Regions from separate parts of the Pantoea sp. At-9b genome, predicted to be linked through region 1. Evidence: predicted binding sites of a transcription regulator. Region 1 holds the regulator's gene; each other region holds the start of a gene.

What was found. The regulator PurR, encoded in region 1, represses purine synthesis genes. The targets are predictions, from matches to a motif close to CANGCAAACGTTTGCNTG.
Positions count from the first base shown of each region.
Region 2: a site for PurR is predicted at 1,503-1,520, ahead of rbsD (D-ribose pyranase). Genes of this name have one in related genera too.
Region 3: a site for PurR is predicted at 5,906-5,923, ahead of PAT9B_RS12345 (NCS2 family permease). Genes of this name have one in related genera too.
Region 4: a site for PurR is predicted at 5,069-5,086, ahead of guaB (IMP dehydrogenase). Genes of this name have one in related genera too.

Region 1 covers NC_014837.1:1,863,290-1,871,227, reverse strand. The annotation lists gene eptA (phosphoethanolamine transferase EptA) at 1-388, shown strand, start outside; gene PAT9B_RS08575 (TetR/AcrR family transcriptional regulator) at 428-1,024, shown strand; gene PAT9B_RS08570 (alkene reductase) at 1,073-2,170, shown strand; gene gloA (lactoylglutathione lyase) at 2,267-2,674, shown strand; gene rnt (ribonuclease T) at 2,787-3,455, shown strand; gene PAT9B_RS08555 (Grx4 family monothiol glutaredoxin) at 3,491-3,826, opposite strand; gene PAT9B_RS08550 (C40 family peptidase) at 4,190-4,978, shown strand; gene PAT9B_RS30570 (YnhF family membrane protein) at 5,035-5,124, opposite strand; gene purR (HTH-type transcriptional repressor PurR) at 5,410-6,435, shown strand; gene punR (DNA-binding transcriptional activator PunR) at 6,432-7,343, opposite strand; gene punC (purine nucleoside transporter PunC) at 7,454-7,938, shown strand, end outside.
Region 2 covers NC_014837.1:4,321,194-4,329,131, reverse strand. The annotation lists gene PAT9B_RS20020 (YgiW/YdeI family stress tolerance OB fold protein) at 81-476, shown strand; gene PAT9B_RS20015 (carbohydrate-binding protein) at 507-1,226, opposite strand; gene rbsD (D-ribose pyranase) at 1,534-1,953, shown strand; gene rbsA (ribose ABC transporter ATP-binding protein RbsA) at 1,961-3,469, shown strand; gene rbsC (ribose ABC transporter permease) at 3,466-4,437, shown strand; gene rbsB (ribose ABC transporter substrate-binding protein RbsB) at 4,464-5,339, shown strand; gene rbsK (ribokinase) at 5,405-6,334, shown strand; gene rbsR (ribose operon transcriptional repressor RbsR) at 6,339-7,331, shown strand; gene mdtD (multidrug transporter subunit MdtD) at 7,328-7,938, opposite strand, start outside.
Region 3 covers NC_014837.1:2,658,207-2,666,144, forward strand. The annotation lists gene livM (high-affinity branched-chain amino acid ABC transporter permease LivM) at 1-393, opposite strand, end outside; gene PAT9B_RS12330 (branched-chain amino acid ABC transporter permease) at 404-1,318, opposite strand; gene PAT9B_RS12335 (branched-chain amino acid ABC transporter substrate-binding protein) at 1,401-2,516, opposite strand; gene PAT9B_RS12340 (AMP nucleosidase) at 2,852-4,306, shown strand; gene PAT9B_RS12345 (NCS2 family permease) at 4,438-5,736, opposite strand; gene PAT9B_RS12350 (response regulator) at 6,164-6,910, shown strand; gene PAT9B_RS12355 (carbohydrate kinase family protein) at 6,847-7,899, opposite strand; gene PAT9B_RS12360 (ketose 1,6-bisphosphate aldolase) at 7,901-7,938, opposite strand, start outside.
Region 4 covers NC_014837.1:3,200,428-3,208,365, forward strand. The annotation lists gene PAT9B_RS14705 (DMT family transporter) at 1-860, shown strand, start outside; gene PAT9B_RS14710 (oxidoreductase) at 932-1,828, shown strand; gene guaA (glutamine-hydrolyzing GMP synthase) at 1,888-3,468, opposite strand; gene guaB (IMP dehydrogenase) at 3,541-5,007, opposite strand; gene xseA (exodeoxyribonuclease VII large subunit) at 5,178-6,536, shown strand; gene PAT9B_RS14730 (M4 family metallopeptidase) at 6,597-7,610, shown strand; gene PAT9B_RS14735 (protealysin inhibitor emfourin) at 7,607-7,938, shown strand, end outside.

The sequences.
Region 1 (7,938 bases):
CAATACCTATGATAATTCACTGCTCTACACGGATGATATGCTGAGCCGTACTATCGACAAACTGAAAGGATTGAGCGACCGTTTCAACGTAGCGATGGTTTATCTCTCCGATCACGGTGAGTCGCTGGGTGAACACGGCATGTATCTGCACGGCGCGCCATATATGTTTGCCCCTTCACAGCAAACGCATATTCCGTTGCTGATGTGGATGTCGCCGGGTTACGCCTCCGCGTATCACATTAATCAGAGCTGTTTACGCCAGCAAGCGGCGGAAACTCCGGTATCACAGGACAACCTGTTCCATACCCTGTTGGGCATGTTCAACATCCAGACTGGCGAGTATCAACCTCAGCTGGATATGATCAGATCGTGCCAGACGCTCAGTTAAGCATTGCATTAGACTGACTGGTCTACTAACCTGCTGCTCATGAACAAGACTCAGCAACGCAACGAAACCCGAGAACATCTGCTCGCTACCGGCGAGCAGTTGTGCCTGCAACGCGGTTTCACAGGCATGGGCCTCAGCGAGATGTTGACGCTGGCCGAAGTCCCTAAAGGCTCGTTTTATCACTATTTCCGCTCGAAGGAAGCCTTTGGTGTCGCCCTGCTGGAGCGTTATTTTGTCCATCATTTGCAGATGATTGAGCACCAGCTTGATCAGCCGCAAATGACTGCGCGCGAACGGTTTCTCCAGCACTTCCGCAGCGCGGAGAAGGTGTTTATCGAACAGGGCCATATTATGGGTTGCCTGGGGGTAAAGCTCTCCGCTGAAGTCTGCGATCTGTCGGAACCGATGCGCGATGCGCTGCAACTGGGCGCGAATGCGGTTATCAGTGCCTACGCCCGCTGTCTGAAAGACGTGGCCGCAGAACAACCGTTGCCTTATGGTCAAACGCCGCAGCAACTGGCGCAGCGCTGTTATTTGTTATGGCTGGGTGCCAGCCTGCAAAGCAAAATTTCACGAGAGCCAGGGCCAATCAGTCTGGCACTTGAAACCATTGAACAGTGGCTGAATAGCCACTGATTTTAAAAACCGCAGTTTCTAGACGACCGGTCTAATACAGGAGTCAACATGGCGAGTAAACAGCTGTTCTCCCCACTGAAAGTGGGTGCGATTACCGTACCTAACCGCGTTTTTATGGCACCGCTGACGCGTCTGCGTAGCATTGAGCCAGGCGATATCCCGACACCGCTGATGGCGGAGTATTATCAGCAGCGCGCCAGCGCCGGGTTGATCATTACCGAAGCCACGCAAATTTCTTTCCAGGCGAAAGGCTATGCAGGTGCACCGGGGTTGCATACCCAGCAACAAATTGCCGCGTGGAAAGCAATTAACGAAGCCATTCATGGTGCGGGTGGACATAGCGCGGTTCAGCTGTGGCATACCGGCCGTATCTCGCATAACAGCGTGCAGCCCAATGGCCTGCCGCCCGTCGCGCCTTCAGCGCTGGCTGCGGGTACGCGCACCTCACTGCGCCATGCCGATGGCAGCGTCTATCGTGAAGATACCTCACTGCCGCGTGCACTGAGCATTGCTGAAATTCAGCAGATTGTGGCGGATTTTGGCCAGGCAGCCGCCAACGCACGTGAAGCGGATTTTGATCTGCTGGAGCTGCACTCTGCACACGGTTATTTGATGCACCAATTCCTCGCACCGGGATCAAACCAGCGTACCGATGAATACGGCGGCTCGATTGCCAAACGTGGTCGTTTCGCGCTGGAAGTGGTCGACGCAGCCATTGCCAACTGGTCAGCAGACCGTATTGGTATCCGTATTTCACCGATTGGTGCCTTCCAGAACCTGGAAAATGGCCCGGATGAAGAAGCCGCCGCGCTGTGGTACATCTCTGAACTGGGTAAACGTAAACTCGCTTATCTGCACCTGTCAGAACCAGACTGGGCAGGCGGTCAGCCTTACAGCGATGCATTCCGTGAGAAAGTGCGCGCCCTGTTCCCCGGCGTGATCATCGGTGCCGGTGCCTATAGCGTAGAAAAAGCGGATGACCTGATTCAGCGTGGCCTGATCGATGCCGTGGCCTTTGGCCGCGATTTTATCGCCAACCCGGATCTGGTGGCGCGTCTGCAACAAGATGCGCCGCTTAACCCACAACGCCCGGAAAGCTTCTACGGCGGTGGTGCGGAAGGCTATACCGATTACCCGACCCTGTAAAATCTCCCCCACTGCCGCGCCAATGTGCGGCAGTGCTGTTTTTTCGTAGCGTTAACTCGCTATACTTAGCCTTTGTGCTTTTTAAAAGAGGATGTTATGCGTTTACTTCACACTATGTTACGCGTTGGCGATTTACAGCGTTCCATCGACTTTTATACCCGTGTGCTGGGCATGCGTCTGCTGCGTCAAAGCGAAAACACGGAATACAAATACACGCTGGCTTTTGTCGGTTACACCGAAGAGAGCGAAGGTGCAGTGATCGAGCTGACCTACAACTGGGGCGTGGAGAGTTATGATCTTGGCAACGCCTATGGCCATATCGCGCTGGGTGTGGATGATGTTGCTGCCACCTGTGATCGCATCCGCCATGCCGGTGGTAAAGTGACGCGTGAAGCCGGTCCGGTAAAAGGCGGCACCACGGTGATTGCGTTTGTTGAAGATCCCGATGGCTACAAAATTGAGCTGATCGAGAACAAACATGCCGGACACGGCATCGGCAACTAACGTTGTTTGCCCGGTCAGCCTGGACTTTTACAGGCTGGCCCTCCTCTGCTGCTGCACCCTCCCGCGATTTTTGCCATAATGCGCGCTGCCCTTTTATTGCTATGAGATCCTGATGTCTGAATCGAACGCCTTAAACGCTCTCCATCAACGCTTTCGCGGCTTTTATCCCGTGGTGATCGACGTCGAAACGGCCGGTTTTAATGCCAAAACCGACGCCCTGTTAGAAATCGCGGCCACCACCTTGAAGATGGATGATGACGGCTGGCTGCACTGCGATGAAACGCTGCATTTCCACGTTGAACCTTTTGAAGGCGCGATTCTTAACCCGGAAGCACTGGCGTTTACCGGGATTGATCCCAGCAACCCGCTGCGTGGCGCGGTGAGCGAGTATGATGCATTGCATGCCATTTTTAAGATGGTGCGCAAAGGGATGAAAGACAGCCATTGCAACCGTGCGATTATCGTGGCGCACAATGCGACCTTCGATCATAACTTCCTGATGGCCGCAGCAGAACGTGTGGGTCTGAAGCGCAATCCGTTCCATCCGTTCGCTACTTTCGATACCGCCGCATTGAGTGGGCTGGTGTTAGGTCAGACAGTGTTGGCAAAAGCCTGTAAGGCGGCAGGGATGGATTTTGATAGCACTCAAGCGCATTCTGCCCTGTACGATACCGAACAAACCGCCATTCTGTTCTGCGAACTGGTGAACCGCTGGAAGCGTCTGGGAGGCTGGCCACTGGCGTACAGCGACGACCTGTCGGAAGAAGACGCCGCCGAGTGACCAAAAGAAAGGCCGACAATTGTCGGCCTTCGCTTTTATTCTGCTTCTTTATACTTCTCAGCAGTTTCTTTAATCAGCGGCTGAAGTTCACCACGCTGGAACATCTCTACAATGATGTCGCAACCACCGACCAGCTCGCCATCAACCCACAGCTGCGGGAAAGTCGGCCAGTTGGCGAATTTTGGTAACTCAGCACGGATGTCCGGGTTTTGCAGGATGTCGACATACGCGAAGCGCTCACCACAGGCAGACAGAGCCTGTACCGCTTGTGCAGAGAAACCGCAGCTTGGCAGTTTCGGCGAACCTTTCATGTACAGCAGGATCGGGTTTTCTGCGATCTGGCGCTGGATTTTCTCAACAGTACTCATTATTGCCTTCCTTAATTCCTCACTTCGTGTTTGTTTATTGTAGCGACTTCACCCCCGCACTGAAAACGGGATTTTGCGGTCCGGGCACATCAATCGCCATGTTTGTTAAGTTCCAGTGCCATAAATAACATTTTCATATCATGAATAAGCATGAACCGATTAATAATTAGCAATATTTCTGCTGGGTTAACCAGCTGAAATCGCTCATTTTTGCCCCATATCAACTCTGCTAACAGATTAATGGAAAAATGCCTTACCTTTTGGAAAAAAACTGGATTAGAATCATCTCGGCGCTGATCATTGATCAGATTTTTCTAACATAGCCGCAGGCTGTTTTCTTCAGACTGCTTAACCTGTAACCGGACTATGCGTTTACTCATTACGCTTTTTATGCTGGCTTTCGCCCAACTGTTTTTTAATGTGGCTTCTGCGTCACCGCATGCGCCCATCAATGCCAGTTTGCATAACGCAGAGAAGAAAAGTGCGCGTGAAGATGAGCGTCGCAAACGACGTCCGGTAAAAACCAGCACGAAGAAATCCCGTCTTGCCACCAGTGTTCAGAAGCTAAAACTGAAAAAACAGCCGAAAACGGAAACGGCGCTGCACAAAACCACCCGCAGCAAAAAATCTCTGCTGAAGTCACCGTCTAAAAAATATGGCCACCAGCGCACCGCCAAAAGAGCGGAGAAGCAGGATGATGGCGGCGATCTGACCACCATCAAGATGAGCAACTCCCACCGTCAGCGCTATCAGAAAGCCCGTGAAACCGCCATGAACAAACTGATGGGGCAGATTGGCAAGCCTTATCAATGGGGTGGCACCTCACCGCATACCGGTTTCGATTGCAGTGGCCTGGTGTGGTACGCCTACAAGGATCTGGTCAAATACAAATTCCCCCGCACCGCCAACGAAATGTACCATCTGCGCGATGCGGCACCGATTAAGCGCGATATGCTGGAGAAAGGCGATTTGGTGTTCTTCCGCATCAATCATCGCGGCACCGCTGATCATGTGGGTGTTTATCTCGGCAATGGCAAATTTATCCAGTCACCGCGTACCGGTAAAGACATTCAGATCAGTGCGTTGGGTGAGGACTACTGGTTGAAACATTATGTTGGCGCTCGCCGGATGATGACGCCCAAAACCATCCGCTAACCCGCCGCCCGCGAGCAGAAAAAGCCGGACTGATTTTTCAGATCCGGCTTTTTTTATTAATGAAGGATCGCGGTGAAGCTGAACACGATAATCATTAACAGCGCGCCCACAGTGGTAAACAGCGCCAGTTTCAGGTCGGTACTCATCACAACTCCTTAGTCACATTAATTGAAGGGTTATCGTAATTTTGTCACAGCCCCCGGCAAAAATCTCGTCTTATCCGCGCCAGCTTGCTAGAATCGCCGCCTTTCGTTGCGCAACAGATTTTGCGCACGCTGTGTTTGCGGCAAGTTAAAGTGTTATTGACTGAGTGTTAAGGTCTTTTTCTTCGCCATTTGCCCCGAAAATCGGGGCGTAAAACCATTAGCAGACGCAAACGTTTAACAATATACTTATCAGTTAGTTGCGATAAGCCCGGGAGTACCATTTTCATGGCAACAATTAAAGATGTGGCGAAACGCGCCGGTGTCTCCACCACCACGGTTTCGCATGTCATCAACAAGACGCGTTTTGTCGCGGAAGAGACGCGTAACGCCGTATGGGAAGCGATCAAAGAGCTGCATTACTCGCCCAGCGCCGTGGCGCGCAGCCTGAAAGTCAACCACACCAAAACGCTGGGACTGCTGGCGACCTCCAGCGAAGCCCCCTATTTCGCCGAGATTATCGAAGCAGTGGAGAACCATTGTTTCGACCGTGGCTACACGCTGATCCTTGGCAACGCGCATAACGATCTGCAAAAACAGCGCGCTTATCTGTCGATGATGGCGCAGAAACGCGTCGATGGCCTGCTGGTCATGTGTTCTGAGTACCCTGATGACCTGCTGACCATGCTGGAAGAGAACCGCAACATCCCGATGGTGGTGATGGACTGGGGCGCATCGCGCGGCGACTTCACTGATACGGTGCAGGATAATGCCTTCCAGGGCGGCTATCTTGCGGGTCGTTATCTGATCGAACGTGGTCATCGCGACATTGGTGCCATCCCCGGGCAAATGGAACGTAACACCGGCGGTGGCCGCCATGCGGGTTTCATGCAAGCGCTGAATGAAGCGGGTATCAACGTTCGGCCGGATTGGATCGTGCAGGGCGACTTCGAACCGGAGTCCGGTTATCAGGCGATGCAGCAGATCCTCAATCAGAAGCAACGTCCGACTGCCGTGTTCTGCGGCGGCGATATCATGGCGATGGGCGCGATTTGCGCTGCGGATGAGATGGGTCTGCGCGTGCCGCAGGATATTTCCGTGATCGGCTATGACAATGTGCGCAACGCGCGTTATTTCACTCCGGCGCTGACGACCGTGCACCAGCCTAAAGCTCAACTGGGTGAAAAAGCCCTGGAGATGTTGCTGGATCGCATCACCAGTAAGCGTGAAGAACCCCAGACCATTGAGGTTCAGCCCACGCTGATTGAACGCCGTTCCGTCGCTGACGGCCCGTTCCGCGATTATCGTCGCTAAGCCTCCGTTTCGCTCAGCCATTCCTGGTTGAGCGTTTCGGCATCACCGAGATAGCTCAGCAACCAGCCTAATGCCGGTGAGTTGCGTTGTTCCGACCAACTGACACAACACGGGCTATCCGGGAATGGCGTGGGTAACGCTAATTCGGTCAGTGCACCGCTATCCAGCAACGGTCGGGCTAAATGGCCCGGCACCATGCCGACGCAGAGTCCGGCAAGCAGGCAGTCAAGGCCGGTTTCCCATTCCGGCACCACCAGCCGACGCTGATTATCCAGCGTCCATGTCATACGTCGCGGCAACGCCCGCGAGGTGTCTTCCAACACCAGCGAAGGCCAGGCGCGCAGCGTTTCGTCGTCCAGCCGTGCGCTTTGCGCCAGCGGATGTTCGGGGCTAACCACACAGCGCCAGTTCAAGGCCCCCATATCCTGAAACGAGAAACGTCCACCGACCGGGATCGCTTGGGTCGCACCAATTGCCACATCAACCCGCCCGTCCGCCAGCGCATCCCAGACGCCATTGAACACCTCATAGCTGATAATCAGCTCCATGTCGGGAAAGTGACGGTAGAAATCCCTGACCAGTTGCCGGGTACGCTGCGGCTTCACAATACAATCTACCGCGATACTGAGCTGCCCACGCCAGCCGTTCGCCAGTTGCTGACACTGTCGCCGCGTCGCCAGCATTTTTTTGATAACACTGCGCCCCTCACGGACAAAATGCTCCCCTGCCGCCGTCAATACCACTTCCCGATGCTGACGTTCAAACAGCGGCACGGCCAGCCAGGTTTCGAGCTGACGTACCGTATAGCTGATGGCAGAAGGCACCCGATGCAGCTCCTGCGCCGCTGCACTGAAACTGCCGGTGCGCGCCACCGCATCTACCACTTCAAGCGCGTATTCAGACCACATTTTTCTGCCTGCAAATTTTTTGATAGCAACGCGCAAATATTAGCGTTTCACAAAGCCCGGCGCACGCTTTTACACTCCTCCGCGTTCAACCTGTCTAAAGAGAATTACCAATGTTGTCATCAAAAGGATTTCTGCCTTACCTTGCTTTACTCAGCATGCTGGGCTTTCTTGCTACGGATATGTACCTGCCGGCATTCGGTGCGATGCAGCAGGATTTTGCCACCGCACCGGGTACCATCAGTGCCAGCCTGAGCCTGTTCCTTGGTGGGTTTGCCTGTGCACAGGTGTTCTGGGGACCGCTGTCTGACCGCTTCGGTCGTAAACCGATTCTGCTGGCGGGATTAGTGATCTTTGCCCTTGGCTGTCTCGGCATGTTGTGGGTGACTGACGTTCGTTTGATGCTGGCGCTGCGTTTTGTGCAGGCAGTCGGCGTCTGCGCGGCGGCCGTGAGCTGGCAGGCGTTGGTGGTCGATCGTTATCCCCAAACTCAGGCCAACAAAGTTTTTGCCACCATTATGCCGCTGGTTGCCTTGTCACCGGCGCTCGCCCCGTTACTCGGAGCCTGGCTGATGGGGCATTTTCACTGGCGCAGCAT
Region 2 (7,938 bases), 1.9 Mb from region 1:
ATCCGCCTTAAGATCCTGTTAAGAACCCTATGGTGAAATAGCCTCCGTATCCCGCACATTCATGGAAAAGAGGTGAAAATATGAAAAAGCATGCAGCACTTTTCGCGATCGTCGCATTGGCTTCCACGCCGGTTCTGGCGGCACAGCAGGGGGGATTTGTTGACCCCAATGCGCCTGCAGTGCAACACCATGCCGGTGGCTTTCAGCCTGGAAACACCAGCGTTGTGACGGTTAAGCAGGCTGAAACAATGAAGGACGATAGCTGGATCACCGTGCGTGGTTATCTGGATAAGCAAGTGGGTAAAGAGGATTATCTGTTCCGTGATGAGACCGGCACCATGAAGGTCGAAATCGATCACAAACGCTGGGATGGACAAACCATTTCGCCCAAAGATCGTGTTGAGCTGACCGGCGAGCTGGATAAGGGGCTCAACGCGGTGGAGCTGGATGTGAAACAGGTCAGGAAACTCCCCTGATGATCTGGCAGGGCTGCTGCGGCAGCCCGTTTATAACTCCAGCCAGACGGAATGTTCTCCCGGCGTGTTGCCCTGGGTCCAGTAGGCAGCCTTCCAGGCTTTCCCCTGCCAGGTGACTTTATCCTTACTGGAATAGGACATCGATTTATTCCATTCACGTAGCTGTTCCGGGTCCGCAAACTTCCAGCCTGCACCATTAGCGGGTATCGATTGTGTCCATTTGGTCGCGATGTACTTAATCCCGGCGAAAGTGACTTTATCGCCTGCCATATAGGTATTTTCTTCACCCCAGTCCGGAAATTCAGTGGGTTTAGCCGGATTTTCCGTCACGGATGAATACCACGGGGAAGTGGCGGTCATGGTGACGCGTTTGGTATCGATGTTGCCATCTTTATCGGTGACGCTGACTTCATAGACCGCGACACCGGTGTGCCTGGCCGGAACCAGGGCTTTGGCTTTGGCCTGATTAACCTCGGTCTTCCAGCCTCCTCCTGGTTTTTCCTGTAGCCAAAAGACACCTTTCCCCTCTGCCACTTTCCAGCTAAAAGAGACGGCATTCTTGCTGGCGGAAGCGTCCAGTTCGAACAGGACAGATTCATCCACTGAACTTGTAACACTAAAGTCGGCAGTGGCGATCGCGACCGGCCCGAACACTTCAGCCTTTGGTGCCATCTCTCCCTCATCAGCCCAGGCGGCAGCCACCAGTGATAAGGCGCTCAGGCTGGCAATTGCTTTCATTTTAAAATTCATTAGGTTCAATCCTTTGATGCCTGCGTGGTGGCGCACAACAAATACACATTCCGTTACCGATGAAAAAACGTAACACAGAGAGCGGAAGGGAATTTCTGCCGGAAACGCAGGGAGTTTCTCTCGTTGATTGAGAAAATTCGGCTGACCTTGTCTGTTGAGGTGGTTTGGTTATCCACCTAACTCAAATATTTTCTGGTACAAGCGAAACGTTTCGATGGCGATCACATTTCCGTGATGCCGGGATTGAGTTGCTATGCATTTTTTATACACTCCGGTCAGCGAAACGTTTCGCTGTGGAGTGGAAGAAATGAAAAAAGGTCGCTTGTTAAACGCTGAAATCTCTCATGTGATTGCCCGTCTGGGACACACGGATACGCTGACGATTGCCGATGCGGGGTTGCCCATTCCGGTGGGGCCGCAACGTATCGATCTGGCGCTGACGCCGGGTACACCCGAGTTTTTACAGGTTGTTGAGGTGGTTACTCAGGAGATGCAGGTTGAGAGCGCTCTGATGGCGGAAGAGATCAAGCAGTTCAACCCGCAGCTCCACAGCGCACTGCTCGCCGTGCTCGATGCCTTGCAACGACACCAGGGAAATACCATCGCTATTCGTTACACCAGTCATGAACAGTTCAAACAACAGACTCAGCGTAGTCAGGCGGTCATTCGCAGCGGAGAGTGTTCTCCGTATGCGAATGTCATCCTGAGCGCGGGCGTTACCTTCTGAGGTCGCTATGCAACCGTTATTGCAACTCAAAGGGATTGAAAAGTCGTTTCCCGGTGTGAAAGCGCTGAAAGGCGCATCACTGGCCGTCTGGCCTGGGCGGGTGATGGCGCTGGTGGGCGAAAATGGTGCCGGTAAATCCACCATGATGAAGGTGCTGACCGGTATTTACAGCATGGATGCCGGTTCACTGCACTGGCTCGGCAAAGAAACTACCTTTTCCGGGCCCAAATCATCCCAGGAAGCGGGCATTGGCATCATTCATCAGGAACTCAACCTGATCCCGCAGCTGACCGTGGCGGAGAATATCTTCCTCGGACGCGAATTTGTGAACCGTTTTGGCCGCATCGAGTGGAAAAAGATGTATGCCGAGGCGGATACGCTGTTGGCTCGTCTGAACCTGCGCTTTAACAGCCATAAGCTGGTGGGTGACTTGTCAATTGGCGACCAACAGATGGTCGAGATCGCCAAGGTACTTAGCTTCCAGTCGCGCGTCATCATTATGGATGAACCGACAGATGCACTGACCGATACCGAAACCCTGTCATTGTTCCGCGTGATCAACGAGTTGAAAGCGCAGGGGTGCGGCATCGTCTACATCTCCCACCGTATGAAAGAGATCTTTGAGATTTGCGATGACGTCACGGTATTCCGCGACGGTCAATTTATTGCCGAGCGTCCGGTCAGCGAGCTGAGTGAAGAGAGCCTGATTGAGATGATGGTCGGGCGCAAGCTGGAAGAGCAATACCCGCATCTTGACCAGGCTCCGGGCGCCGTGCGCTTGCAGGTGGAAAACCTGAGCGGGCCAGGCGTTCATGACGTCAGCTTTAACCTGCGTAAGGGTGAAATCCTTGGCGTGTCCGGCCTGATGGGGGCGGGGCGCACCGAATTGATGAAGCTGTTATATGGCGCATTGCCACGTAGCGGCGGCAAAGTCACGCTGGATGGCCGTGAAGTGGTGACGCATGCGCCACAGGATGGTCTGGCGAACGGCATCGTCTATATCTCCGAAGACCGCAAACGCGACGGCCTGGTGCTGGGCATGTCGGTGAAAGAAAACATGTCACTGACCGCATTGCGCTACTTCAGTCGTGGTAATGGCAGCCTGAAACACGCGGAAGAACAGCTGGCGGTGGGTGATTTTATCCGCCTGTTCAACGTGAAAACCCCGTCGATGGAACAGCCGATTGGCCTGCTTTCTGGCGGTAATCAGCAAAAAGTGGCGATTGCCCGTGGGCTGATGACGCGACCGAATGTGTTGATCCTTGATGAGCCAACACGCGGCGTGGATGTGGGCGCGAAAAAAGAGATTTATCAGTTAATTAACCAGTTTAAAGCCGATGGGCTGAGCATCATTCTGGTGTCGTCTGAAATGCCGGAAGTGCTGGGCATGAGCGATCGCATTCTGGTGATGCATGAAGGCCATCTGAGTGGCGAATTTACCCGTGAGCAGGCTAGCCAGGAATCCCTGATGGCAGCGGCAGTCGGTAAGCAACACAGCGAGGAGTTAGTTGTATGAGTACCCAAACCTTACCCGCCAGCCGTCGCTGGTTCAGCAAAGCCTGGTTGCTGGAGCAGAAATCGCTGATTGCGCTGATTGTGCTGATTGCCGTGGTTGCCAGCCTCAGCCCGAATTTCTTCACCGTCGCCAACCTGTTCAACATTCTGCAGCAGACTTCGGTCAACGCCATTATGGCGGTGGGGATGACACTGGTCATCCTGACCTCAGGCATCGATCTCTCCGTCGGCTCGTTGCTGGCGCTGACCGGTGCAGTGGCGGCCTCGATCGTGGGTCATGAAGTCAATGCGCTGGTGGCGGTGGCGGCTTCGCTGGCGCTGGGCGCGGCGATTGGCGGTATCACCGGCACCATTGTGGCTCGTGGCAAAGTGCAGGCGTTTATCGCCACGCTGGTGATGATGCTGCTGCTGCGTGGCGTCACCATGGTCTACACCGACGGCAGCCCGATTAATACTGGCTTTAGCGATAACGCCGATCTGTTTGGCTGGTTCGGCATTGGCCGTCCGCTGGGGATTCCGACCCCGGTGTGGTTGATGGCTGTGGTGTTCGGGCTGGCCTGGTACATGCTGCATCACACGCGTCTGGGACGTTATATCTACGCGCTGGGTGGTAACGAAGCGGCCACGCGGCTGTCGGGTATCAATGTTAACCGCGTCAAAATCATCGTCTATTCACTGTGCGGCATGCTGGCGGCGCTGGCAGGCACCATCGAGGTGGCGCGTCTCTCCTCGGCACAGCCAACGGCGGGCACGGGTTATGAACTGGATGCCATCGCCGCCGTAGTACTGGGTGGCACCAGCCTGGCGGGCGGTAAAGGTCGCATCATGGGTACGTTGATCGGGGCATTGATTCTCGGTTTCCTGAACAACGGCCTCAATCTGTTAGGTGTCTCCTCTTACTATCAAATGATTGTAAAAGCAGTAGTAATTCTGCTGGCAGTGCTGGTGGATAACAAAAGCAGTAAATAACTCTGACCTTCACACAGGATGCATTAATGAAAAAGTTAACCGCATTGGCCGTCATTCTTGGCGCCACTCTGAGTGCCAGCGCGATGGCGAAGGATACTATCGCTCTGGTGGTTTCTACCCTGAACAACCCGTTCTTTGTTGCGCTGAAAGATGGCGCACAGAAAGAAGCTGACAAGCTGGGTTATAACCTGGTGGTGCTGGATTCACAGAACAACCCGGCGAAAGAGCTGGCGAACGTGCAGGATCTCACCGTGCGCGGCACCAAGCTGATGCTGATCAACCCGACCGACTCTGATGCCGTTGGCAACGCAGTGAAAATGGCCAACCAGGCAAATATCCCGGTGATTACCCTCGACCGCGTGGCGTCACAGGGTACGGTGGTGAGCCATGTGGCATCTGACAACCGCTTTGGCGGCAAAATGGCCGGTGACTTTATTGCGAAGAAACTGGGTGATGGCGCGAAAATCATCGAGTTGCAGGGGATTGCCGGTACTTCAGCGGCGCGTGAGCGTGGTGATGGCTTTAAACAGGCTGCTGATGCACATAAATTCAATATCCTCGCCAGCCAGCCTGCGGATTTTGACCGTACCAAAGGTCTGAACGTGATGCAGAACCTGTTGCAGGCGCATCCGGATGTGCAGGCGGTGTTCGCACAGAACGACGAAATGGCGCTGGGCGCCCTGCGCGCACTGCAAACCGCCGGTAAAACCGATGTGGTGGTGGTCGGTTTTGACGGCACCGCTGACGGTGTAAAAGCGGTGGAAGCAGGTAAACTGACCGCGACCGTTGCGCAGATGCCTGACAAGATTGGTATCATCGGCGTAGAGACTGCGGATAAAGTATTGAAAGGTGAAAAAGTGCAGGCGATCAACCCGGTCGATCTGAAACTGGTTACCAAATAACACGCAAAGAAAAGCAGGGCAACGCGCCACCATTGAGGTGGCGCAATTTTGATGGATCACTCCCTATGAGCAAAAGCGCAAAACTGGCCGTACTCGGCAGCATCAATGCCGATCACATCCTTAACCTCGCCCATTTTCCACGACCAGGCGAAACGGTGATCGGGAAACAGTATCAGATTGCCTTTGGCGGCAAAGGGGCTAATCAGGCGGTAGCCGCCGGACGCGCGGGTGCCAATATCGCCTTTATTGCCTGCGTGGGTGCAGATGACATTGGCGAACGTATCCGCCAGCAGTTGCAGCAGGACCGAATTGATACTGCGCCGGTGGAAACCGTCGCGGATGAAGCCACCGGTGTGGCGATGATCTTCGTGAATGGCGAAGGTGAAAACAATATCGGCATCTATTCTGGTGCTAATGCGGCGTTAACGCCGGCCTGTGTTGATCGTCATCAACAGGTTATCGCGGATGCTGATGCGTTGTTGATGCAATTAGAGTCACCGCTGGAAAGCGTGCTGGCGGCGGCGAAAATCGCCAAAGCGCAGCAAACGCAGGTGATTCTTAATCCGGCCCCTGCCACCCATCTTTCCGATGAACTGTTGGCACTGATCGATATCATCACGCCAAACGAAACCGAAGCGGAAATCCTGACCGGCATCGCAGTGAAAAGCGATGAAGATGCGGCGCGGGCGGCGGCAGTGCTGCATGGTAAAGGTATCCAGACGGTGCTGATTACCCTGGGCCGTCGTGGTGTCTGGTTGAGCGAGCAAGGCGAGGGTGTGCGCATTCCTGGCTTTAGCGTACAGGCGGTCGACACCATTGCAGCGGGCGATACCTTCAACGGCGCGTTTATTACCGCCCGTCTGGAAGGGGTCTTGATGCATGATGCGGTACGTTTTGCCCATGCGGCGGCCGCCATCGCCGTGACGCGCCCCGGGGCGCAACCCTCGGTGCCGTGGCGTACCGAGATTGATGCCTTCCTGCAACAACAGGGCTAAGCATTTGGCTACCATGAAAGATGTCGCCCGCCTGGCGGGCGTCTCTACCTCCACCGTTTCGCATGTGATTAACAACAATCGCTTTGTTAGCGAACAGGTGCGTGAAAAGGTGGAGCAGGCCATCCGCACGCTGAATTACGCCCCTTCTGCCCTCGCGCGCAGCCTCAAAATCAATCAGACACGCACCATCGGCATGCTTCTGACCGCCAGCAATAACCCCTTCTATTCTGAAGTGGTGCGCGGCGTTGAGAACAGTTGTTATGAACGTGGCTACAGCCTGATTCTGTGCAATACCGAAGGGGATGAGGAACGTATGAACCGCAGTCTGGAAACGTTGCTGCAAAAGCGCGTTGATGGCCTGCTGATCATGTGCACGGAAACCCACCTGCCCTCGGCGGATATTCTGAATCGTTATCCGTCGATTCCCATGGTGATGATGGACTGGGCACCGTTTGAAGGCCGTGGCGACATTATTCAGGATAACGCGCTGTTAGGCGGTGAGATGGCCACACAGCATTTGATCGATCGTGGCTACCGTCGTATTGCTTGTATTGCCGGGCCGCTGGATAAAACGCCTGCGCGACTGCGTCTGGATGGCTTCCAGAAAGCCATGGCTAACAGCGGGCTGCCGGTGCTACCGGGCTATGTCGTTGATGGCGACTTTGAGTTTCAGGGCGGTTTTAATGCCATGAACCAACTGTTGACGCTGGATCCGCTGCCGGAAGCGGTATTTACCAGCAATGATGCGATGGCGGTAGGTGTCTACCACGCGCTGTTTCAGGCCGGGCTGCGTGTGCCGCAGGATATTGCGGTGATGGGCTACGACAATATCGAACTGTCGCGTTATCTGACGCCGCCGTTAAGTACCGTCCATCAGCCTAAAGATGAGTTGGGCGAGCTGGCGATTGATACCCTGATTCATCGAATGAGCGATCCCGACGCCAGTCAGCAAACGCTGGTCCTGACGCCGGAGTTAGTGGAACGTGGTTCGGTTTAAGCGCCCTTCTTCTTTTTATCGCGGTTGGTGATTAAATGGCGGCCATCGCCATTGCGCAGCAGCATAAAGGTAAACGCGGCCAGCACGGTGATAACCCCCATCGTCAGGAAGGTGGCGTGGAAATGTTGCACCGTGGTGCCATCAAACTCCTGATAAAAGCGCAACACGGCGGCACTCACCGCGACACCAAAGCTGATGGACAGTTGCTGCGTTACCGCCAGCACGCTATTCCCACCGCTGGCGTTCTCATCATTCAGGTCCGCCAGGGTGATGGTATTCATTGCGGTGAATTGGGTCGACATCGCCATGCCCAGCACGAACAACGCCAGCAGCAGCAATAACACACTTCCTCCTGGCGTTTGCAGCGAGAAGGAGGCAATCAGGAAACCGATAATCACCGAAATACCGACCAGGGTGTGGCGATAGCCAAAGCGACGTAAGACTTGGGTAACGGTGGATTTCGCCAGTAACGAGCCAATCGCGGTCGGGCCCATCATGCAACCGGCGATAATCGCCGGATAACCAAATCCCACCTGTAACATCAACGGCATCAGGAAGGGAATACAACCCGTACCGAGACGCGAAGCGATATTGCCAATGATGCCAA
Region 3 (7,938 bases), 790 kb from region 1:
GAGCAACACATAAATTAACCCGAGGATCGCCACCGTCAGCAGGTACTTGCTGGAAAGAAACGGGAAGGCCAACGCCAGCACCACCACCAGTGGCAGAACCCAGCGCAGCGACGAGCGATGGCCCGGCTCACGCACATACACCCCGTCATCGCTGCCCTCAAACTTGCGCGCGAAGCGCTGTCCTGCCGGGGTTTGCAGCAACAGGCTGAGCAGCAACCGCCCCACCATCACCACCCCGACCAGCAGCGCGACCCGCAGCGGCGACAGGTGAAAACTGTAACCATCCAGCACCACACCGACGATCGGGCCAAATACCACCAGCGCCACCAGCCCGGCCATCAGACAATCCAGCAGCGACTGGCGCACATCCACAGATTGCGTCATTGCACTCATTTTGGCGTCCTCACACTTTGGCAACCAGCGGTCGTCCCAACAGCCCCTGTGGTCGGAAGATCAAAATCACCACCAGCAAGGCAAAAGAGAAAACATCTTTGTAATCGGAGTTCACCAGCCCGGCGAACTGCGCTTCCGCCACGCCCAACAGCAAACCGCCGAGCATTGCGCCAGGCAAAGAGCCGATCCCCCCCAGTACCGCAGCGGTAAATGCCTTGATACCGATGACAAAGCCAATATAGAAATCGAAGGTGCCGTAGTTCATGGTGACCAGCACCCCGGCCAAGCCGGCCATCGCCGCACCAATCATAAACACCAGCGAGATCACCCGATCGGTGTTGATACCGAGGATGGCAGCCATACGACGATCCTGCTGCACCGCGCGACAAATCCGCCCCAGCCGGGTGTATTGAATAATCCAGGTCAGCAGCGCCATGCCCGCCAGCGCAGCAATCAGGATGAACACTTTGGTCCAGGTAATTTGTACCACCCCGCCATCAATCTCCATACGCAGCACACCACTCATCAGCGTCGGGATACCCTGCTGGTTCGGCCCCTGACTTAACTGCACGTAGTTCTGCAAAATCAGCGACATGCCAATGGCCGAAATCAACGGGGCCAGGCGCGTGGAGTTACGTAACGGGCGATAAGCGATGCGCTCAATGGTCCAGCCATACACCGCTGTGACGACAATGGTGAAGATCAGGGTGCCGAAAATCAGCAATGGAAAGGAGTGAATACCGAAGAAGCTGAGCAGTCCCAGCCCGATGGCACAAAGATAGGCAGAGATCATATACACCTCGCCGTGAGCGAAGTTGATCATGCCGATAATGCCGTACACCATGGTGTAGCCGATAGCAATCAGCCCGTAAACCGCGCCCAGCGTCAGGCCGTTCACCAGTTGCTGAAGAAAGAAGGCGTCCATATGCAAGTCCCGTGCTTAAGGGGAGCGCAAACCTCGCGCCCAATCGCAGATGGCCCCGCTGCACGCGGGGCCGCGTGTCAGCTTACAGCTGGTGATATTTGCCTTTATCGTCCCACTGGTAGACTACGTAATCCGAGACTTTCAGGTCGCCTTTGCCATCCCAGGCTTTTTTACCCATCACGGTATCGACGCTGTTCGCTTTCAGCCAGTCACTGGCTTTGGCGTTATCTTTACCTGCGGCTTTATACGCGGCAGCCAGTGCCTGAATCGAGGCATAGGCATACAGGGTGTAACCTTCCGGCTCGAAGCCACCGGCACGGAATTTAGCGATCACGGCTTTGCCGTCTGGGATCTGACGTGGGTCCTGACCAAAGGTCATGTAGACGCCTTTGGTGTATTGCGGGCCACCGGCAGCCGTCACCATATCTTCTGTCACGATGCAGTCACCAGAGAAGAAGGCGGCGGTCACGCCTTGCTCACGCATCTGACGTACCAACGGACCGGCTTCCGGATGACATCCACCAAAGTAGACCACATCCGGTTTCACCGAGGCGATCTTGGTGACCAGCGCGTTGAAGTCTTTCTCACCGCGCGACAGACCTTCATATAACACCTCATTCACGCCGCGTTTTTCCAGCGCCGCTTTAGTGGCATCGGCCAGCCCCTGACCGTAGGTGTCTTTATCGTGGATCACTGCGACACGTTTGGCTTTCAGCTTGTCGATAATGTAGTTAGCTGCAATCGCCCCTTGTTGGTCGTCACGACCACACATACGGAACATGGTTTTCATGCCGCGTTCGGTGATCTGGGGGTTGGTGGATCCGGGGGTGATCGCCAGCACCCCGGCGTCGTCATACACTTCGGAGGCAGGCATGGTAGAGGAGGAGCAGAAGTGGCCGACGACCGCCTGCACTTTGTCCTGGTCCACCAGACGGTTGGCGACCGCTACCGCCTGTTTCGGCTCGCAGGCATCATCGCCCTGCACCAGCACAATTTTCTCACCGTTAATGCCCCCGGCGGCGTTGATATCATCCGCCGCCTGAGTAGCACCTTTCCAATACTGTGCGCCGTAAGTGGCATTAGGGCCGGAAAAGGGTCCGGCTACACCAATTTTAATGTCTGCCTGGGCATAAAACGCCGCACTCAGGCAACCTGCAATCACGACCTTCAATGGTAGTTGTATGAATTTCAAAGACATGCTTTCAATCCTCAACGGGTCAGGAACGGAGCCATACCACGGCCTGGGAGAAATCAATTTCTGAAACTTAACCAATTGCGATGCATGGCCAGCACGGCCACGGTTAACGATTAAGCAAAAAACTCGCCAAAGGTAAGTATTGGTGACAAGTTTTTGCACCGGCAGCGCGTTAAAGCGGCGGGAACGCCTCTGCTGATCTTAACCATAGTCAGCGTTTGAAGACGCACCAGCACTCTGATGGTGCAGAATGCGGTCGATCACAGATTCTTCATGGTGCTGAGGGGTTTACCCGCTATGCTATAGCCAAATCGGTCCAAATTTCTGAGGGAGAACCTATGAATACACAACGGAACGGCATCAGCAGCCAGCAGGCACTGGATGAACTGGAACGTCTGTACGACAACGCGGTTGCGGCGTTACGTAGCGCGATTCGTGACTTTACCGAACAGGGGCGTCTGCCGGATGAAGCAGCACGCCAGCAGGGGTTGTTTGTCTACCCGGAGCTGCGCATTACCTGGGCGGGCGATGGCCCGCAGCAGAACCGCACCCGCGCCTGGGGCCGCTTCACCCATACCGGCAGCTACAGCACCACCATCACCCGCCCGGCATTGTTGCGTCACTATCTGAGTGAGCAATTGTCGATGATTGAGAAAGAGTACGAGGTGGTGATCGAGGTGGGTCCGTCGCAGCAGGAGATCCCCTACCCTTATGTGATCGACGGCTCCGACCTGTCGCTGGACCGTTCCATGAGCGCCAGCATCGCGCGCCATTTCCCCACCACCGAGTTATCACAAATTGGTGATGAAACCGCCGATGGTCTGTTCAACGCTGACGCACAGTTCCCGCTGTCGCACTTCGATGCGCTGCGCACTGATTTCTCGCTGGCGCGCCTGCGTCACTACACCGGCACCGCCGTTGAACACTTCCAGCCGTTCGTGCTGTTTACCAACTACACGCGTTATGTTGATGAGTTTGTGCGCTGGGCCATTGAGCAGGTGCAGGACCCCGGCACACCTTACGACAGTCTCGCCTGTGCTGGCGATGTGGTGATCACCAAAGCTACCCAGGACCCGGAAGCCATGATGTCGGACCTGGCATGGAAGAAACACCAGATGCCAGCCTGGCATCTGACATCGCCCAACCGTCGCGGCATCACGCTGGTGAATATTGGCGTCGGGCCATCGAATGCTAAAACCATCTGTGACCATCTGGCGGTGGTGCGTCCCCATGCCTGGCTGATGATTGGTCACTGCGGTGGCCTGCGCGAAAGCCAGACCATTGGCGACTATGTGCTGGCCCACGCCTATCTGCGCGATGATCATGTGCTGGATAGCGTACTGCCGCCGGATATTCCGATCCCCAGCATTGCCGAAGTGCAGCGCGCGCTGTACGACGCCACCAAAGCGGTGAGCGGTATGCCGGGTGAAGAGGTCAAACAACGCCTGCGTACCGGCACCGTGGTAACCACGGATGACCGTAACTGGGAGCTGCGCTACTCCGCCTCGGCGCTGCGCTTCAACCTGAGCCGCGCGGTGGCGGTGGATATGGAAAGCGCGACCATTGCGGCGCAGGGATATCGCTTCCGCGTGCCTTACGGCACCTTATTGTGCGTTTCTGACAAACCGCTGCATGGCGAGATCAAACTGCCAGGCCAGGCGAATCGTTTCTATGAAGGGGCGATTTCTGAGCATTTGCAGATTGGGATTTGTGCGGTGGAGTTGTTGCGGGCAGAGGGTGATAAGTTGCATTCGCGCAAATTACGCACGTTTAATGAACCGCCGTTTAGGTAGGAATCGGTGCGGTTTGTGACCCTCACCCCGGCCCTCTCCCATAAGGGAGAGGGAACTGTGCCCTATGCTCGATCGGTTCCCTCTCCCGCTTGCGGGAGAGGGTTAGGGTGAGGGACCAGGGCGAGGGTGAATTACGCGCTCAACCAACCCAGTTTAATCACAAACAGGATCGACATAATAATCAGCGCCGCATTCACCTCTTTAGTACGGCCACTCAACAGCTTCACCACCGTCCAGGTGATAAAACCAAACGCGATACCGTTAGCAATGGAGTAAGTCAGCGGCATGGTCAGCGCAGTGACGGTCACCGGTGCAGCAGTGGTGATGTCTTTCCAGTCAATCTCTGCCAGGCCAGAAGCCATCAACACCGCCACGAACAGCAGCGCAGGTGCAGTGGCGAATACTGGCACGCTACCTGCCAACGGCGAGAAGAACAGGCTCAGCACGAACAGGATTGCGACCACAATCGCAGTCAGACCGGTACGGCCACCGGCGCTGACGCCCGCTGCCGATTCAACATAACTGGTGGTGGTTGAAGTACCCAGCAGTGAACCAAACAGCGCAGCCGCACTGTCGGCGATCAGCGCACGGCCCATCTTCGGCACATTGCCCTGCTCATCCGCCAGACCTGCACGCTTGGTCACGCCCAGCAGCGTACCGGTGTTGTCGAACACGTCAACAAACAGGAAGGCGAAGATCACGCTCACCAGACCCACGTTAAAGGCACCGGAGATGTCCAGTTGCATAAAGGTCGGCGCGATGGACGGCGGTGCCGAGAACACACCACCAAACGGCGTCAGGCCAATACCCATCGACAGGAAAGTCACGATCAGAATACCGATCAGCACCGCACCGGTTACGCGACGCGCTTCCAGCACCACGATGATGACAAAGCCCAGCAGCGCCAGCAGCGGACCCGGTTTGGTCAGATCGCCCAGACCCACCAGGGTCGCCGGGTTATCCACCACAATACCCGCGCCCTCCAGCGCAATCAGCGCCAGGAACAGGCCGATACCGGCAGCAATCCCGGCGCGCAACGGCAGCGGAATACTGGCGATAATCCATTCACGGATTTTGAACACCGACAACGCAAAGAAGATACAGGCTGAAAGGAACACCGCACCCAGCGCGATTTGCCAGGTGTAGCCCATGTGCAGTACCACGGTGTAAGTAAAGAAGGCGTTGAGGCCCATACCCGGTGCCAGCGCAATCGGGTAGTTGGCAATCAGGCCCATCAGCACGCAGCCGATCGCCGCCGCCAGACAGGTCGCCACGAAAACCGCGCCCTTATCCATACCGGTCGCGCCCAGAATGCTCGGGTTAACAAACAGGATATAGGCCATAGCCAGGAAGGTGGTTATGCCCGCGATAACTTCGGTGCGGACCGTTGTGTTGTGCGCTTTTAGCTTGAATAGTTTTTCTAACATCATCATCTCTCGTGATGGGGAGACGTCACTGACGTGCGTTCTCTTGCCAATGGGGTGTGCATGCGCGTTATTGTTGCGGGAAAAGGCAGACGGCTGCATGCTCGGCCATCAATCCGCCTTGTTACTAAACTCCTTTCCCCCTGTCCTCATAGCAATTGCTATGCCATAACAGGACGCAATCGTTTACCTTCACGACTGTATCTTAGACTCAGACAATTCTGAACCAGAACGAGGCGCGATTATGGTGCATTGCACCATGTGCGCGCAATCGTTTTCCCACACGTCAACCGTGCTGTGAAAAAAGATTGCGGTAACGCACGCTTTCAAACTCTGTCAGGCGATGCGGCTCACGTTTCTGTTGCCTGATGTAGCAGGTAAAAGTGGTCGGTATACACTCTCGTTAACCCTTCCATAACAAAAGAGGCCCGTAATGAAGCCCGCAATTCTGGTAGTGGATGACGATCGTGCGGTGTGTGAACTGCTGCACGATGTATTGAGTGAACATGTTTTTACCGTATTCAGCTGCCATCAGGGAAAAGACGCACTGACGTTGCTGGATAAACACCCGGAAATCTCGCTGGTGATGCTGGATATGATGTTGCCGGACACCAATGGCTTACTGGTGCTACAGCAAATGCAGCGCCAGCGGCCTGAGCTACTGGTGATCATGCTGACGGGCATGGGATCGGAAGCGGATATGGTGGTCGGACTGGAAATGGGGGCCGACGACTATATCGCCAAACCGTTTAATCCCCGCGTGGTGGTCGCCAGAGCGCGCGCGGCATTGCGCCGTTGTGGTCGGCTGGCGCAACCTGTCAGCCTCCAGGATGAGGGCTGGCAGTTTAACGGCTGGCGTCTGGATGAAACACGCTGCCAGCTGTTTAATCCCCAGCGCGAGACGGTGATGTTAACCCAGGGCGAATATGCGTTGCTGCGCGCGTTGGTATGCCACGCACGCAAAGTGCTGACGCGCGACCAGTTGCTGGAGCTGACACATAGCGAAACCCTCGATGTGTTCGACCGTACCATTGATGTGCTGATCATGCGGCTGCGGCGCAAAATTGAGATGAACCCACATCAGCCGAGCCTGATCCGCACCATCCGTGGTCTCGGTTATGTTTTCTCTGCGGATGTGATGCGCCCGGCGTCTGCCGTGCATGCCACACAAATTGCCTGATCCATCCAGCGCTGCATCTCGGTCAATGGCCGGGTGCCGTCCAGCGCGTTGGCGGCGTGCAGATTAAAACAGGCACAGGTATGCGCCAGCTTCAGGGTTTCGCTCATTGACCAGCCCTGATGACTGGCGTACAACACCCCGGCACAAAAGGCGTCTCCGGCCCCCACGCTGCCGACAATCTCTTCCGGCAGCAGTTGCCACGCCGGTTGCCAGCGCCCTTCACCGTTGACGTCCTGGCCCCACGCCCCTTCCGGCGCATGGATCACCACCCGCCGCCGGACGCCCTGCTGCGCCAGCCACACCGCCGCCGCCGCAAAGGCGTCCGGTGCTGCAATCCCGGTTGCACTACGCAGGGTAACTCCGGTCAGGGATTGCGCCTCCAGCTCATTGATCACCAGATAGTCAAGCCAGCGCAACGCCGGTGCCACCAGCGATTGGTACTCCCCGGCGCGTGACACCAGATCCAGCGAGGTCAGATAACCCCGCTGTTGCATCTGCGCCAGCAGGTGAGCACCGCGTGTGCCCCAGTGCGCATCCGGCAGATCAAGGCAATCCAGCAGCAGCAGATAACCGAGATGGAAGATGCGATGGGAGGTATTGATGGCGGCAAAATGCGGCAGGTCGAGCTGCGCATTGGCCCCACGCGCATGGAAAAAAGTACGCTGACCGTCAGGTGTGGTCATCACCTGAGTCATGGCGGTACTGACACTCCGCGTGCGTTGCACAAAGCGGCGATCGACCTGATGCTGATCCAGCAGGTGCGCAATGTAGTCACCATCGCTGTCTTCGCCGATCATCCCCACCCCGGCCAACGGCAAGTCGATCTGCATGCGCGCCAGGGTGAACAACACGTTAAGTGCTGCTCCGCCGCTGCATTTCTCGCTGTGGTGAATCTCCGCCAGCCAGCCTTGTTCCGGCCAGTGGCTGATGCGTTGCACATGATCCACCAGCATGCTGCCCGCGGCTAAGATGCCCCTGCGCTCCGTCATCTCAGGCCCTCCCGGCGCTGCCGAACACCTGCATCTGTT
Region 4 (7,938 bases), 1.3 Mb from region 1:
CAATCTGGGGGGCGAGTTTTCTGTTTATGCGTATTGCCGCGCCGCAGTTTGGGGCGATAAATACCGCCTTCCTGCGTGTCCTGTTTGGTTTTATCGGACTGGCGGTGATACTGCTGGTTCTGCGTTCCTCGTTTGATTTCGCCGGTAAACTACGCGCCGCCCTCATCCTCGGCGTGATCAATTCCGGCCTGCCATTTTTTATGTATTGTCTGGCGGCGAAATGGCTCCCGGCGGGTTACTCCGCCATCCTGAATGCGACGACGCCATTAATGGGGGCAGTCATTGGGGTGACGTTTTTCAGTGAAAAACTGACGGTACGTAAATGGATCGGCGTGATACTGGGACTGATTGGCATCACCGTTATCACCACGCTTGGCGAAAGCCATGCTGACAGCAACGTGCTGGCGGGCGTCGCAGCCTGTCTGGTGGCAACCGGCTGTTATGGACTGGCTGGCTTCCTGACGCGACGCTGGATTTCCCAGCGCGGTGGCCTGGATGCCAAGACCGTCGCCTTTGGTAGCCAGATCGGCGCGACGTTATTTCTGCTGCCGTTTTTTGCCTTTTCTGTCGCGCATGAACCAGACATTAACTGGCAGCAGCCGACCGTATGGGCCAGCGTGCTTGCTGTCGGTCTGATCTGTACCGCGCTGGCTTACATTCTGTATTTCCGCCTGATCGCCGATATCGGTCCGCTACGTTCGCTAACCGTCACTTTTTTGATCCCGCCTTTTGCCGTGCTGTGGGGTTATCTGGTGCTGGATGAGACGCTGTCCAGTGGCTTTGTGCTGGGCGCGGTGATGGTTTGTGTCGCGGTGTGGATGGTGGTGGGACCGGGCAAGAAGCAGACGCTGGAGAATTAATAGCCTGCTACGTTATTCTGTCATCATTACCATGCAGTATGGGCGACCATAAAATTCATAAAAAGGTAATCATGATGAAAAACGCAAATCCCACTGTTGCGCTGATTGGCCCCGGCGCTATTGGCACCACCATTGCGGCTGCGCTGCATGAAGTGGGCCGCACACCGATGATTTTTGGTCGCACGGCACATGCCAGGCTGGAACTGCGTCACGACGAGGGCAAGATTATTGTGCCCGGCCCCGTGTACACCAACCCTGCGGAAGTACCCGCCCCTTTCGATTTGGTTTTTGTTGCAGTCAAAACCACCCAGATTACAGACACCGCCCCCTGGCTGACTGCGCTGTGCGATAAACAGACGGTGGTCTGCGCACTACAAAACGGTGTTGAACAGCAAGCCCAACTGGCACCCTTTGTCTCAGGTGCCACGGTTCTCCCTTCGGTGGTGTGGTTCCCTGCACAACGTGAACCGGACGCCTCGGTGTGGCTGCGCGCCAAACCGCGCCTGACCCTACCGGATACGCCGCAAACCGACCTGGTGCTGACGGCGTTACGCGATACGCGTTGCCAGGTGGATGTCTCGGACGATTTTAAAACGATTGCCTGGCGTAAGCTGCTCCAGAACGCCGTCGCCGGATTGATGGTACTGGCAAATCGTCGTGCGGGCATGTTTTCACGCCCTGATATTACCGGACTGGCACTGGCCTATTTGCGCGAATGCCTGACGGTCGCTCGCGCCGAAGGGGCTAATCTGAGCGATGCCGTGCCACAGGAAATTGTTGATGGCTTCCATCGTGCCCCTGCGGATTTAGGCACCTCGATTCTGGCCGATCGCCAGGCCGATCGCCCGCTGGAATGGGATATCCGCAACGGCGTGGTACAGCGTTATGGCCGTACCCACGGTATTGCAACCCCGATTAGCGATGTTGTGGTGCCGCTGCTGGCAGCGGGCAGTGATGGGCCGGGCTGAAAAAACAAAAAAGCCCGCACGGATGCGGGCTTAATGTATTTATTCCACTGAAGCAGGAATTATTCCCACTCAATGGTGGCCGGCGGCTTACCAGAAATATCGTAAACCACGCGTGAAATACCGTTCACTTCGTTGATGATGCGGTTGGAAACACGGCCCAGGAAGTCATACGGCAGGTGCGCCCAATGTGCGGTCATAAAGTCGATAGTTTCGACGGCACGCAGTGATACCACCCAATCGTATTTACGACCATCGCCCATCACGCCAACCGAACGAACCGGCAGGAATACGGTGAACGCCTGGCTGACCTTGTTGTACAGGTCAGCTTTATGCAGTTCTTCGATGAAGATGGCATCGGCGCGACGCAGCAGGTCACAATACTCTTTCTTCACTTCGCCCAGCACACGCACGCCAAGACCCGGACCCGGGAACGGATGACGGTATAGCATGGCGTATGGCAAGCCCAGTTCCAGACCGATTTTGCGCACTTCGTCTTTGAACAGCTCTTTCAGCGGCTCAACCAAGCCCAGCTTCATCTCTTTCGGCAGGCCACCCACGTTATGGTGCGACTTGATCACGTGCGCTTTGCCGGTGGCAGAAGCCGCAGACTCGATCACGTCCGGATAGATGGTGCCCTGTGCCAGCCATTTCACGTCAGTCAGTTTGCCCGCTTCTTCGTCGAAGACTTCAACAAAGACGCGACCGATGATTTTACGTTTGGCTTCTGGATCGTTTTCACCTGCCAGCGCTTCAAGGAAGCGTGCTTCCGCCGCAACGTGGACAATGTTCAGACCGAAATGGTCACCAAACATCTCCAGCACCTGCTCGGCTTCGTTCAGACGCAGCAGGCCGTTGTCGACGAACACACAGGTCAGACGGTCGCCAATGGCGCGGTGCAGCAGCATTGCGGTAACAGAAGAATCCACGCCGCCAGACAGGCCGAGGATCACTTTGTCTTCGCCAACCTGCTCGCGAATACGCTCAACCGCATCCTCGATGATTTTTGCCGGGGTCCACAGCGCTTCACAGCCGCAGATATCGCGCACAAAGCGCTCCAGCATACGCAGGCCCTGACGGGTGTGCGTCACTTCCGGGTGGAACTGCACGCCGTAGAAACGCTTCTCTTCGTTCGCCATGATGGCAAACGGACAGGTTTCGGTGCTGGCGACGGTGACGAAATCAGCCGGGATGGCGGTCACTTTGTCACCGTGGCTCATCCACACGTCCAGCAGCGGTTTGCCGGCATCGCTGATGGCATCTTCGATGTCACGAATCAGCGCGCTCGGGGTTTTCACTTCAACCTGCGCATAACCAAACTCACGTTCGGTGGAGCCTTCAACTTTACCACCGAGTTGCATCGCCATGGTCTGCATGCCGTAGCACACGCCCAGCACCGGCACACCCGCGTTGAAGACGTATTCCGGCGCGCGCGGGCTGTTCAGTTCAGTGGTACTTTCCGGGCCGCCAGAAAGAATGATGCCGTTCGGGTTGAACTGACGAATTTGCTCTTCGGTGACATCCCACGCCCAGAGTTCGCAGTAGACGCCCAGCTCACGCACGCGGCGCGCGACCAGTTGCGTATACTGAGAACCAAAATCGAGGATCAAAATGCGATGTTTATGAATATTTTCAGTCGTCATTGCGGCGTTTCCATTGGGATGGACTTAATAATAAAAGCGCCCGGCGAAAGCCGGGCGGTAAATCTTACGGGATTATGAACCCAAGCGGTAGTTCGGCGACTCTTTGGTGATGGTCACGTCATGGACGTGGCTTTCCTGAATGCCCGCGCCGCTGATGCGCACAAATTCTGCCTTGGTGCGCAGATCATCGATGGTTGGGCAACCGGTCAGACCCATACAAGAGCGCAGGCCACCCATCTGCTGATGTACGATCTCTTTCAGGCGGCCTTTGTAGGCGACGCGACCTTCAATACCTTCCGGCACCAGTTTGTCGGCGGCGTTATCGGTCTGGAAGTAACGGTCAGAAGAACCTTTGGACATCGCGCCCAGTGAACCCATACCGCGGTAAGATTTGAATGAACGGCCCTGGTACAGCTCGATTTCACCCGGCGATTCTTCGGTACCAGCCAGCATAGAACCGACCATTACGGCTGCTGCACCCGCCGCGATGGCTTTAGCGATGTCACCTGAGAAGCGGATACCGCCATCGGCGATCACCGGAATGCCAGTGCCTTCCAGCGCTTCCACTGCGTCAGAAACCGCTGTGATCTGCGGTACACCAACGCCGGTCACGATACGGGTAGTACAGATAGAGCCAGGACCGATACCCACTTTCACCGCACTCACACCCGCTTGTGCCAGCGCCAGCGCACCGGCACCGGTCGCGACGTTACCGCCGATGATCTCGAGGTCTGGGTATTTCGCACGGGTTTCACGGATACGTTGCAGTACGCCTTCAGAATGACCGTGTGAGGAGTCGATCAGCAGTACGTCCACGCCTGCCGCAACCAGCGCGTCAACACGCTCTTCGTTACCGGCACCGGCACCTACTGCTGCACCAACACGCAGACGGCCCTGCGCATCTTTACAGGCGTTCGGTTTACGTTCGGCTTTCTGGAAATCTTTAACGGTGATCATGCCCAGCAGGTGGAAACTATCGTCAACCACCAGTGCTTTCTCAACGCGTTTTTCGTGCATTTTCTGCAACACGATGTCACGGGCTTCACCCTCTTTCACCGTAACCAGACGCTCTTTCGGTGTCATCACCGCAGAAACCGGCTGGCTCAAGTCGGTCACGAAACGCACGTCACGACCGGTGATGATGCCCACCAGCTCGTTGTCGGCGTTGACCACCGGGTAACCGGCAAAACCGTTACGCTCGGTCAGTTCTTTCACTTCCGCCAGGGTGGTGGTCGGCAGCACGGTTTGTGGCTCGGTAACCACGCCGCTTTCATGTTTCTTCACCTTGCGAACTTCATCCGCCTGGCGCTCAATTGACATGTTTTTGTGGATAAAGCCCAGACCACCTTCCTGTGCCAGCGCGATCGCCAAACCGGCTTCGGTCACAGTGTCCATAGCAGCAGAAAGCATTGGAATGTTAAGACGAATGTTTTTCGTCAGTTGGGTGCTGAGATCGGCCGTGTTAGGCAGAACGGTAGAATGAGCAGGAACGAGCAGAACGTCGTCAAATGTGAGTGCTTCTTTAGCGATTCGTAGCATGGCAATATCTCAACCTGGGGGTGAATGAGAACAGATAAAATATTGCCGCGGCATTATACAGGCCGAAATCGGTTGCCTCCAGTGTTTTTTTAGAAAAACTCTTGATCCCCTGTACCAGCCATGTAGTATCGGTTAATTAACCCTCTGATTTGATATTTGATCTCCATCACATGTCGCTACCGCCAACCGCCAATATTTTTACTGTCAGCCGCCTGAATACCACGGTGCGTCAACTGCTGGAAAATGAAATGGGCCTGGTGTGGCTCAGTGCTGAAATCTCCAACTTTACCCAACCTGCATCCGGTCACTGGTACTTCACCCTGAAGGATGACGGAGCACAGGTACGTTGTGCCATGTTCCGCAACAGCAACCGCCGGGTGGCCTTCCGGCCTCAGCACGGACAACAGGTGTTGGTACGGGCCAGCATCACGCTGTACGAACCGCGTGGCGACTATCAGCTGATTATCGAAAGCATGCACCCGGCCGGAGAAGGCCTGTTGCAACAGCAGTTTGAGCAGCTGAAAACCCGGCTGGCGGCAGAGGGCTTGTTTGACCAACAATTTAAACAACCCTTGCCAGATCCGGCGCGCCAGGTGGGGGTCATTACCTCGGCAACTGGCGCAGCGTTGCACGACGTGTTGCGCGTATTGCATCGTCGCGATCCTTCCCTGCCGGTGGTGATCTACCCCACGGCGGTACAGGGCGTGGATGCGCCTGCCGCCATCGTGCGCGCCATTGAACTGGCCAACTTGCGTGATGAATGTGATGTGCTGATTGTCGGACGCGGTGGCGGTTCACTGGAAGATTTATGGAGTTTTAACGACGAACGGGTAGCTCGCGCCATTTTTGCCAGCCGCCTGCCGATTGTCAGCGCGGTCGGGCATGAAACTGATGTCACCATCGCCGATTTTGTCGCTGACCTGCGCGCCCCCACCCCCTCCGCTGCCGCCGAGTTGGTAAGCCGTAATCAGTTGGAGTTGCTGCGTCGTCTGCAATCCCAGCAGCAGCGGCTGGAAATGGCGATGGATTACTATCTGGCACAACAGCAACGTCGCTACACGCGCATCCTGCATCGTCTACAGCAGCAACACCCGCAACTGCGGCTGGCGCGTCAGCACACCGCTCTGCTGCAATTGCAGCAGAAATTGCACGAGGCAATGGATCAACGTCTGCGTAGCGCCAATCGTCAGCAGGATCGCCTGCTACAGCGCCTTAACGTGCAGCAGCCACAGCCGCGTATTTTGCGTGCCCAGCAGCAGCTACAGCAGTGGCAATATCGGTTGCAACAAGGCATGCAGAATCAGCTGAATCAACATCGTCAGCGCTTTGGTACCCTGGCAGCCCAACTGGAAGGGGTCAGCCCGTTGGCGACGCTGGCGCGCGGTTTTAGCGTCACCACCGATACTCAGGGCCATGTGGTGAAAAAAATGCAGCAAGTGAGTAAGGGCGACCTGCTACGCACCCGGCTGGATGATGGTTGGGTGGAAAGTGAAGTGACCGCTCTCACCCCGCGTAAATCCGCACGATAAATCGCGCTGCTGTCAGTTGGCCTATACTTTCTGGCACATTCATCTGCCAGGGAGTCTGGTATGCCTTACAGCGTGATTCCTCCTTACATCCTGCGCAACATCATTGCGCATGGCTCCGGCCCTCAGCAGGATTATGCCCGCCGTACCCTGACCCATGTGCAGCATCTGATGGCCGAACATCAGCACACCGCATCTCCCAACAGCGCCGCTACCCCAGGTCAGGTGGTGCGTGCCATTTACGATGCCGAACAGACGCAGAATCTACCCGGCACCTTGATTCGTCAGGAAGGCCAGCCCGGCAACGGTGATGTGGCCGCAGAAGAAGCCTGGAACTACCTTGGCGTCACTTACGATTTCTACTGGCAAGTCTATCAGCGCAACTCACTGGATAATAAAGGGTTGAAGCTGGACGGTACCGTGCATTACGGCAAGGCTTACCAGAACGCCTTCTGGAACGGCCAGCAAATGGTATTTGGCGACGGTGATGGTGAGATCTTTAATCGCTTCACCATCGCCATCGATGTGGTGGCGCATGAACTGACCCATGGCGTAACCGAGAGCGAAGCCGGGCTGGTTTACTTTTCACAGTCGGGCGCGCTGAATGAGTCGATGTCGGATGTGTTTGGATCGCTGGTGAAACAATTTAACCGGCAACAAACTGCCGATCAGGCCGACTGGATCATTGGCGAAGGGCTGCTGGCAAAAGGGATCAACGGGCGTGGCTTGCGCTCCATGTCAGCGCCCGGCACCGCCTACAACGATCCGATGCTGGGTAAAGATCCGCAACCCGCGGATATGGCCCATTACATCGAAACCCGCGATGATAACGGTGGCGTGCACCTCAATTCCGGCATCCCCAACCGCGCATTTTATCTCGCAGCCAAAACGCTGGGCGGCTTTGCCTGGGAACTGGCAGGTCAGGCATGGTACGACACGCTGTGCGATCACAGCCTGCCGCAGGATGCCAATTTCAGCACCTTTGCCGGCTTCACCATCCAGCATGCCAGCAAGCGTTTTAATCGCTCCGTGGCGGATGCGATTCAATCTGCCTGGCAGCAAGTAGGTGTATCGTGAACATTCCTCCGCTCACCGATGATGCGATTATTGAGCTGGCACGTGAGGGCGGGCTGGCATTTATGCCACGTTTGCGTGGCGAGCGACGTTTTGCGCTGGCGCAGTTGCCAGAACCGCAAAAACAGCGGGTATGTACCGTACTTGAACAGGCCATGCCGCTGGGTGAACCGGAAGATCAGGCCGCCAATCTCGGGCGCGGCGATCAGCGCTACTTCCGCCTGCAAATCAGCTATGCCACGCATCAGCAGTCAGGAACGATTGTGATACTGATTCCGGAACAGGTTGCGCCCCCTGAGCTGGAAGCCCTGTGGCGCGATGGCGAGCAGGC